Regions from separate parts of the Streptomyces sp. NPDC014727 genome, predicted to be linked through region 1. Evidence: riboswitches for the same ligand, from Rfam matches in the RefSeq annotation. Region 1 holds a riboswitch; each other region holds the start of a gene.
What was found. Region 1 has a riboswitch for cyclic di-AMP ahead of ACF1B9_RS04150 (NlpC/P60 family protein). Riboswitches for the same ligand answer to the same signal wherever they lie in the genome.

Region 1 (2,194 bases):
GCCTCCTCGGCCTTGCGGTCCGCCTCCGCCTTGGCGGCGGCCTGCTGCCGCGCCAGTTCCTCCGCCTTGCGCTCGGCCTCCGCCTCCTTCTTCCGCTCCAGCGCCGCGAGCCGCGCCTTCTCCTCGGCGGTCAGCTTCGACAGCATCGTCTGCGCCTCGCCCAGCTTCTGCTGGACGTTCTGCTTGCTGGTGCGCAGCGTGGCCTGGGTCGTGGTCAGCGTCTCCAGGCTGCGCACCGCTTCGGCGCGCTTCTTCGAGGCCTTCGCCTGCTGGGCGCGGAAGTCCGTGACCGCCTTCTCCTGCTGACCGGTCATCCGGTTCATCAGCTGGCTCTGGTCGAAGTACGACTGCGGGTCGTCGGCGAGGAAGAAGGTGGCGCTCGGCGTGAGCGACCCGGTGCGGTACTGCGCGGCCGCGTAGGCGCCGAGCGTCCTGCGGGCTTCGTTGAGTTCGTCGGCGCGCTTCGCCACGTCGTCCAGGAGGACGTCCACCTTGGTGCGCTGGGCGGCGGAGGCCTCCTTCGCCTGGTTGTAGCGCTGGGTCGCGGTGCCCGCCTGCCGGTAGAGGTCGTCGACCTTCTTCTGGACGTCCTCGATGCTGGGCTTCGGAGCGGGGGCCGCCGTGGCGCTCTGCGTGGAGAGCAGGGTCACGGACGCCAGCGCGGCCGTCGTGAGACCGACGGCCGGTGTGGTGGTGCGCACCCGGGTACGCGGTTTGCGATGCGATGCCAAGACGGCATCTCCTTCCGTGGACCGCCTACCGGGTTAGCTGTCGGGTTCGGGCGGAACGGAAGGCTGCCCTACGGTCCGAGTGGGGGATAAGGACCGATTCACCCCGGTGACGCGTATGGGTCCCCGGCTCCGGACGTCCGTGAGGACAGCCCGGATTCGGCGCGGGCGCCCGCTCGGCGTGGTTCGCCTCAGGGGGTACGGGCCACCCGGTCGAGCACGGTAGCCAACCCGTGGTGCTGCTGTGAAGGTCGATGTTCGATATGCCCGATACGTTTTCGTGACCTCCGTGGGGCGGAGGTGACGAGGGCGGCCGAGGCCCGGAATCTCTTACGGAGGGTGGATGTCCGCTCTCTTTGCGTGCCCGGCGGCCGGGTGTGGTTCGCCGAGCGGCAGTCATGTGTCGGTGCGGCGGCCTAGACTCGACAAGCGATGAGCAGCCTCTTTGACGACAGCTTCCTGGCCGGCCTCCAGCACTCGGAGGAAGAGCCCCCGCCGCCCCCCGAGGACTCCGCACCCGAAGCGGTGCCGGAGGACCTCTTCGCGGGCGTCTTCGACGGGCCCCCGCCGCCCAGGGACGCGTACTACCGTGACGGTGCGCACCGCCCCGTCATCGATTCCGCGGCGCTCCTCGACGGGCTGAACACCGAACAGCGCGCCGCGGTGGTCCACGCCGGCTCCCCCTTGCTCATCGTCGCCGGGGCGGGCTCGGGCAAGACCCGGGTGCTGACCCACCGGATCGCCCACCTCCTCGCCGAGCGCGGGGTGCACCCCGGCCAGATCCTGGCGATCACCTTCACCAACAAGGCCGCGGGCGAGATGAAGGAGCGCGTCGAACAGCTCGTCGGACCGCGCGCCAACGCCATGTGGGTCATGACCTTCCACAGCGCGTGCGTACGCATCCTGCGCCGCGAGTCGAAGAAGCTCGGCTTCACCTCGTCGTTCTCGATCTACGACGCCGCCGACTCCAAGCGGCTGATGGCCCTGGTCTGCCGTGATCTCGACCTCGACCCGAAGCGCTTCCCGCCGAAGTCGTTCACGGCCAAGGTCTCCAACCTGAAGAACGAACTGATCGACGAGGAGACCTTCGCCGGCCAGGCTGCGGACGGTTTCGAGAAGACCCTCGCCCAGGCCTACGCGATGTACCAGTCCCGGCTGCGCGAGGCCAACGCGCTGGACTTCGACGACATCATCATGACGACGGTCCACCTGCTGCAGGCGTTCCCCGACGTCGCCGAGCACTACCGCCGCCGCTTCCGGCACGTCCTGGTCGACGAGTACCAGGACACCAACCACGCCCAGTACACCCTCGTACGCGAACTGGTCGGCCCGGCCGGCGAGCACGACGCCCCCGCCGAGCTGTGCGTCGTCGGTGACGCGGACCAGTCGATCTACGCGTTCCGCGGCGCGACCATCCGCAACATCCTCCAGTTCGAGGAGGACTACCCGAACGCGACGACGATCCT
Region 2 (2,194 bases), on a different contig from region 1:
CTGGAGCGGGCGCTGGCGCGAGAGGGGACGGGGCGGGGCGGGCTGGACGCGGTCGAGGGCTTCATCACCGCCGTACTGGCCGAGATCCCGCCCGGGTTGTCGCGGGTGCGGATCGTCAACCGCGGCCATCCCGAGCCGATCCTGCTGCATCCGGACGGGGCGCTGGATGTGCTGGGGCCGTCGGTGCCCGCGCTGCCGCTCGGGATGGATCTGGGGGTGTGGCCCGACCGGGCGGACGAATGGGATCTGCAGGCGGGGACGACTCTGCTCCTCTACACCGATGGTCTCTCCGAAGCGCGGAACGCCGACGGGGTCTTCTACGATCCGGCGGCGCGGCTGCGCGGGCGGATCTTTCCGGGACCCGAGGAACTGCTGTCCGCCCTGACCGACGACGTGCGGCGGCACACGGGCGGCGAGACGACCGACGACATGGCACTGCTCGCGGTCGTACGTCCTGCGGAGGGGCAGCCGCACCGGCGCAGGACAGTGAAGATCGTGGGACTGGACACGATGTGACGGGTGGGGCGGGTGTGTGGTGCGGACCGGGCGGAGTCCCGGGCACGGCATGCCACCGTCCGTAACCGAAGCGCACCGCTCCGCATAACATTTGACGCAACGTCAGAAACTGGGTAATGGCTGAGGGGCGATCAACTCATCCGATTCCACCCGGCTATGTCCCGTAAAGTCCAGGCCAAGACCGGAACGATCAGTGGGAACAGCTTGGAATCGGGCCCGGGTGTCTATTAACGTTCGATAACGCAGCGCGGTCGTCCCAGCCGTCGTCAGTGGCGGCACCGTGCGCGAGCGCCGAATTCCGCAAGGGAACCGGGGAACCACCTACATGGGGTGAATCGGACACCTGTGTCTCGTGAGAGGCAGAGGCGCCCGTAGGAGACCTTCCTGCTCCGAACCCGTCAGCTAACCCGGTAGGCGAGAAGGAAGGAAAGGAGTGCGCCCAAGTGGCGTCCAACAAGCCTGCCCCCGAGGCCCCCGCGCGGTTCACCTCCGACTTCGTCCCGGGTGCCGACTTCGGCTCCGGTTCTGACTACGGCCTCGGGTACGGCCCCGGTTTCGCTTCCGACGCCGGTTACGCAACCACCGGGACGGGAACGGCGTTCGGCACCGGCTACGGCACCGAGCCGGGCGCCGACTTCACCGGCGAGTTCGGGTCCGGTGAGTTCGGGTCCGGTGAGTTCCGTGGGTCCGGCGACTCGGCAGAGCTCCGCAGGGGTTTTTGCGCCGACGGCGACGGTGAGCCCGAACGAAGCCGGGACGAGTGGAACCCCACCGAGGAGTCCGTCCGCCCTGTGCGCGGCAAGCACCGCGTCGCCAAGCAGCGCAACGGACTTGCCCGTAGCTCCACCGTGCTCGGGGTCGGCGTCATCGCGGCGGTCGGTGCGGGCGGCATTGCCACCGCGCAGAGCAAGCCGGCGGTCTCCATCTCGCTTCCCGATTCCATCGCGGACAACCTGCCCGACGCCAAGTCCCTTCCCGGTGTGGGTTCCCTGTTCTCCGGCGAGTCCGAAGCCGACAAGGCCGAGGCCGTCGCCGCGTCCGCGCCGCTGACCACCGCCGGCATCACCACCGCCGAGGCCCAGCGGGGCACGACGGACGCGGGCGAGGCGCTCCGTGCCCGTATCCTCCAGCAGGCCGAGCAGCAGCAGGACGCCGCCGACGCCGAGGCCAGGGCCGCCGAGGAGAAGGCGGCCGCGGAGAAGGCTGCCGCCGAGGCCAAGAAGCAGCAGGACGCGGCCGAGGCCAAGATCGCCGCCGAGAAGAAGAAGGCGGAGGAAGAGGCCAAGAAGAAGGCGGAGGCGCTGCGGCTCGCCAAGCTCGCCGCCAGCTACGCCATCCCGACCACCTCGTACACGATCACCTCGACCTTCGGCGAGGCCGGCTCGATGTGGTCCTCCGGCTACCACACCGGCCTCGACTTCGCGGCGCCGACGGGTACCCCGATCAAGGCCATACACGGCGGCACCATCAAGTCGGCCGGCTGGTCCGGTTCGTACGGCTACCGCACGGTGCTGGAGCTCGAAGACGGTACGGAGCTGTGGTTCTGCCACCAGTCCTCGATCGGTGTCAGTGTCGGCCAGAAGGTCACGACCGGTGACACCATCGGCCGGGTCGGAGCGACCGGCAATGTGACCGGCCCGCACCTCCACCTGGAGGTCCACACCCCGGCCGGTACGGG
Region 3 (2,194 bases), on a different contig from region 1:
CCCGTCCCCTGGGACGAAAAAGGACCCAAGAGCGAGCATTACGGGGCGAACAGCCAGAATTTTACTGCCCAGTAACTACAGAAGTTGAACGATCACGCACTGCCGTGGCCACCTCCGGAACCCGCCCCGCGGGGGCCGGCCCCCGCCCGTACGGACGCGATACGAGGACGACGCGCCCCGCCGGGACGGAGCCGCCGCACATACAGGTGACGCGCCCCGCGGAAGCAAGGGGTCACACGGAAACCCCGGCCCGGCGCGTACGGGGGAACGCGCGCCGGGCCGGGGTGCTCAGGGAGGAGAGGTCCCGGACTACTTCGTCAGGTGCAGCTGCTGACCCGGGTAGATCAGGTCGGCGTCCTTGACGATGTCCTTGTTCAGCTCGAACAGGTGCTGCCAGCCGCCCTTGACCTTGTGGTCGGCGGCGATCTTGCTCAGGGAGTCGCCGGAGACGACCTTGTACTCGCCGTCGCCCTTCTTGACCTTCTCGCCGGTCGGGGTGGTGACGGTCTTCTTCGACTCGGCCTGCGGGGCGGCGGAGCGGTCCGAGCGGTTGGTGGCGGGGACCTCGGTGCGCTCGGCCTTCTTCGGCTGAACCGGCTGCGACTGCTGCTTGGGCGCGGCCGGGGCGCTCTGCTGCTGCGTGGCGCCGGAGTCGGTCTTCGAGGAGGAGCCGGTGTCGACGCCCGGGTCCACACCGTCGTTGCGCAGGTTGCCGGCGCCGGCACAGCCCCAGGCACCCGGGCCCTGCATGGCGAGGAGCTTCTCGGCGGTGGCGATCTGCTGAGCCTTGGTGGCCAGGTCGGCACGGGGGGCGTACTGCGTACCGCCGGCGGCGGCCCAGCTGGACTGCGAGAACTGCAGACCGCCGTAGTAGCCGTTGCCGGTGTTGATGGACCAGTTGCCACCGGACTCGCACTGCGCGACGGCGTCCCAGGTCGCGACGGAGGCCGCGGAGGCACCGGTCGCACCCATCAGCGGGACGGCGACTGCGGTACCGGCGACACCGGCGAGCGTGGCGACACGGACGGCCTTGGACGGGCGACGGTGCTTGCCCTTGCTGGAAAACAGCATGGAACTTCTCCTCACCGACGCCTACGAGGTGAGCTGTCGGGTTCGGGCCAAGTGAGTTGCCCGGTCGCACGTCCTAGCACGCGACTTCACCCCAAGCCGCCCCTGATCCGCCTTTCGACGATCGGGCCGGCGCCTACCTGGGTCCCCCGCTCCTGCCTACGGCGCTTTACGCGTCTGTTCCCTTCGACCGACGGCAGGATTCGGCGTGACGGTCAACGGGGCCCGCGGTGCGAGCGGTTCCGACCGTAAACACAGGCAACCCCACATTCAAAGATGGACACATCAGACAATCAGCCCTTACTTGCATCTGAGGAACCGTCGTTTTCGCAGGTCGGAGGCGATACGGAAGGACTCCCCGGGCGCGACACGCCGTTGACGCAAAGAGACCCATGTCTCACTTACACATAAGTGGACATAGGTCCCTGAACTACCCCGGTTTTTGAGGCCCTATTAGCCGATTTTCAGACTGCCCTCAGTCGGCCTTCACATCGAGACGGAGGCTCTGGCCAGGGAGGATGAGGTCCGGGTCGGAGCCGACCGCCCCCTTGTTGGCCTCATAGAGCGCGGGCCAGCCGCCGGGAACCTTCTGTGCATCAGCAATCGCCCAGAGGTTGTCGCCGGAACGGACGGTGTACGCGCCGTCGGCAGCCGACGCGCCCGCGTCGTCCGCGTCGCGGGCGTCGCGGGCGTCGCCGCCACCGCGGGAGGCATGGCGACCCGAGTCGCGGTCGACGCCGCCGTTCGCGTCCGGGCTCCCTTCGGGCGCCGGGGCGCCGCGATGCTTGCCGCTCACACCATTGGACGAGTCCGACGTACGGGGTGAATCGGACGCGTCGGGGGACGGATGCGAGGACGGGGCGGCCGACTCGGCGGCCGAAGGCTTCGCGGAGTGGCCCTTCTTGCCCGCCGGCTTGCCGTGGGCACCCGAGGTGCTGCCGGCCCTGTCCGCCGGCGTGGCGGCATCCGAGGGAGTGGCCGACGCGTCGTCAGCCGGCTCCGCACCGTTCGTCGGCTCGCCGGAGGGCGCGATCCCGGGGTCGACACCCGGCAGCGCCCCGTCCGCCGCGAGACCGGAGATGACCGCACAGCTGGGCCAGGCCCGCGGACCCTTGTCGGCCAGGAC
Region 4 (2,194 bases), on a different contig from region 1:
TAATCCGGACCGCTTCCCCGGTGGGCTGAAGCCGCTCGCCGACGAAGTGCACGGTCTCGGTATGCAGTTCGGCATCTGGGTCGAGCCGGAAATGGTGAATGCCGACAGCGATCTCTATCGCGCACACCCGGACTGGGTGCAGCACTTCCCCGGCCGGACGCGTACCGAGTTCCGTAATCAGCTGGTGCTCAATCTGGCCCGCACCGATGTGCGGGACCATCTCTACGAGCAATTGGACGCGCTGCTCTCCAGCGCGCCCGTCGACTATGTGAAATGGGACTTCAACCGCTCCTTCACCGATGCGGGCTGGCCCGGCGAGGAGTATCCGCAGAAGCTCTGGGTCGAGCATGTGCACGCCCTCTACGCGCTGATCGACCGACTCCGGGCCGCGCACCCCTCGGTCGCCTTCGAGTCCTGCTCGGGCGGCGGCGGCCGGATCGATCTGGGGATTCTGTCCCGTACGGACCAGGTGTGGACCTCCGACAACACCGACCCGCTCGACCGCCTCGCCATCCAGGAGGGCTTCGGTCAGATCCATCCGGCCCGGGTGATGGCCGCCTGGGTCACCGACAGTCCGAACGTCCAGCTCAACGACCGGGTCAGCTCGCTGCGCTTCCGCTTCGTGAGCGCGATGGCCGGTGTGCTCGGGGTCGGCGGGGACCTCACTGAATGGAGTGAGGGGGAACTCGCCGAGGCGCGGGACTGGGTGGGCCTCTACAAGGAGATCCGGTCGGTGGTGCAGCACGGCGCCCTGTACCGGCTGCGCGCCCCGCGGGGCGGACTCAGCGCGGTCCAGTACGTCCACGGGGAGGAGAGCGTGGTCCTGATGTGGCTGGAGGCGCAGCGATACGGGGAGCGGCCCCCGGCCCTCAGGCTGCGCGGGCTCGACCCCGCGGCGACGTACACCTGCCTGGACACCGGGGAGGTGCACCACGGTTCGGTGCTGCTGCACCAGGGGCTGCACACCGGGCTTCAGGGGGATCTCGACGCGGGGGTGCTGAGGCTGCGGCGCGAGCGATGAACATGATGTGTCCGCAATGCGCAGATTTGGTCCGAACACGCACTGTTTGTCGGGTGGATGGTCGCCCGCTCGTGAGCGGGATCATATCCGTGACGGTGTGTGCTGGCGGGGCGGTCGGATATTCCGTGCGCGGCGCGGAAATTCAAGATCTTTGATCCACGGAGTGTGACCGGAATTCCGTGTCGAATTCCCGGCGCGGATTCCGGTGCGGAACCGATGGCTTGTTCTCGCCGTCCAGACTCGCTTACGGTCGCCGTCAATCCGGTCGGACCGCCTAATCCTGCCGCCGCCCGGAATTCGCACCCACTCATCGTGTGGCAGGAGCGGGGGAACCAGGTAGGCCGCCGATCGGAGAAATCCGGCCGGCTCGGGGTGAAGCCGCGCTCGGCGCGGCCGGGCATCTCCAGCCCGAACCCGACAGCTCACCTCGTAGGCGCCGGAGAGGAAACACCCCATGCCCATATCGGGTAAGCATCGTCGTACGAAGTCCGGCGTCATCGCCCGTGGTGTCGCCGCCGCAGGCGCCGGTGGTGCCGTCATCGCGCTGCCGCTGCTCGGCGCCACCGGTGCCCACGCCGCGGAACAGACCGCCCCGGCCGCCGCCGCGCAGTCCGCCTCCATCGCCGCGCATGCCGCCCCGGCCCAGCCGGTCGCGCAGAAGCAGGCCGCCACCACGACCTACTCCGTCGTCTCCGGCGACTACCTGTCGAAGATCGCCACCGAGCACAAGATCGAGGGCGGCTGGCAGAAGCTGTACCAGGACAACCGCAAGGTCGTCGGCGACGACCCCGGTCTGATCTTCCCGGGCATGAAGCTGACGCTCGGCGGCAAGGCGTCGGCCGACGACGCGGCCACCGGCGCCGGCGCGGGATCGGCCCTCCCCTCGAAGGCCCTCTCGGTTCCCTCGTCGGTCGTGGAGAAGTCCGCCCCGGCCAAGTCCGCCCCGGTCAAGGAGTCCAAGACCTCCGCCCCGGCCGCCCAGAGCAGCAGCTCCGGCTACGTCCACCCGGTCCCCGGCAACCACACCACCGGCTACCGTGCCTCCGGCTCCAACTGGTCCAGCGGCAGCCACACCGGGATCGACTTCCCCGTCTTCACCGGCACCAGCGTGAAGGCCATCACCTCCGGCACCGTCGTCACCGCCGGCTGGGGTGGCGCGTACGGCAACCAGGT

Region 2: another riboswitch for cyclic di-AMP. It lies ahead of ACF1B9_RS33175 (M23 family metallopeptidase); the one in region 1 lies ahead of ACF1B9_RS04150 (NlpC/P60 family protein).
Region 3: another riboswitch for cyclic di-AMP. It lies ahead of ACF1B9_RS21705 (transglycosylase family protein); the one in region 1 lies ahead of ACF1B9_RS04150 (NlpC/P60 family protein).
Region 4: another riboswitch for cyclic di-AMP. It lies ahead of ACF1B9_RS34420 (peptidoglycan DD-metalloendopeptidase family protein); the one in region 1 lies ahead of ACF1B9_RS04150 (NlpC/P60 family protein).

The regions. Positions count from the first base shown of each region.
Region 1 covers NZ_JBIBYR010000002.1:110,808-113,001, forward strand. Annotated here, with positions in the region: gene ACF1B9_RS04150 (NlpC/P60 family protein) at 1-731, opposite strand, end outside; cyclic di-AMP (ydaO/yuaA leader) riboswitch at 738-903, opposite strand; gene pcrA (DNA helicase PcrA) at 1,161-2,194, shown strand, end outside.
Region 2 covers NZ_JBIBYR010000034.1:21,126-23,319, reverse strand. Annotated here, with positions in the region: gene ACF1B9_RS33180 (PP2C family protein-serine/threonine phosphatase) at 1-516, shown strand, start outside; cyclic di-AMP (ydaO/yuaA leader) riboswitch at 796-948, shown strand; gene ACF1B9_RS33175 (M23 family metallopeptidase) at 960-2,194, shown strand, end outside.
Region 3 covers NZ_JBIBYR010000013.1:132,704-134,897, reverse strand. Annotated here, with positions in the region: gene ACF1B9_RS21705 (transglycosylase family protein) at 310-1,071, opposite strand; cyclic di-AMP (ydaO/yuaA leader) riboswitch at 1,075-1,245, opposite strand; gene ACF1B9_RS21700 (transglycosylase family protein) at 1,544-2,194, opposite strand, start outside.
Region 4 covers NZ_JBIBYR010000038.1:6,537-8,730, forward strand. Annotated here, with positions in the region: gene ACF1B9_RS34415 (alpha-galactosidase) at 1-1,021, shown strand, start outside; cyclic di-AMP (ydaO/yuaA leader) riboswitch at 1,312-1,472, shown strand; gene ACF1B9_RS34420 (peptidoglycan DD-metalloendopeptidase family protein) at 1,476-2,194, shown strand, end outside.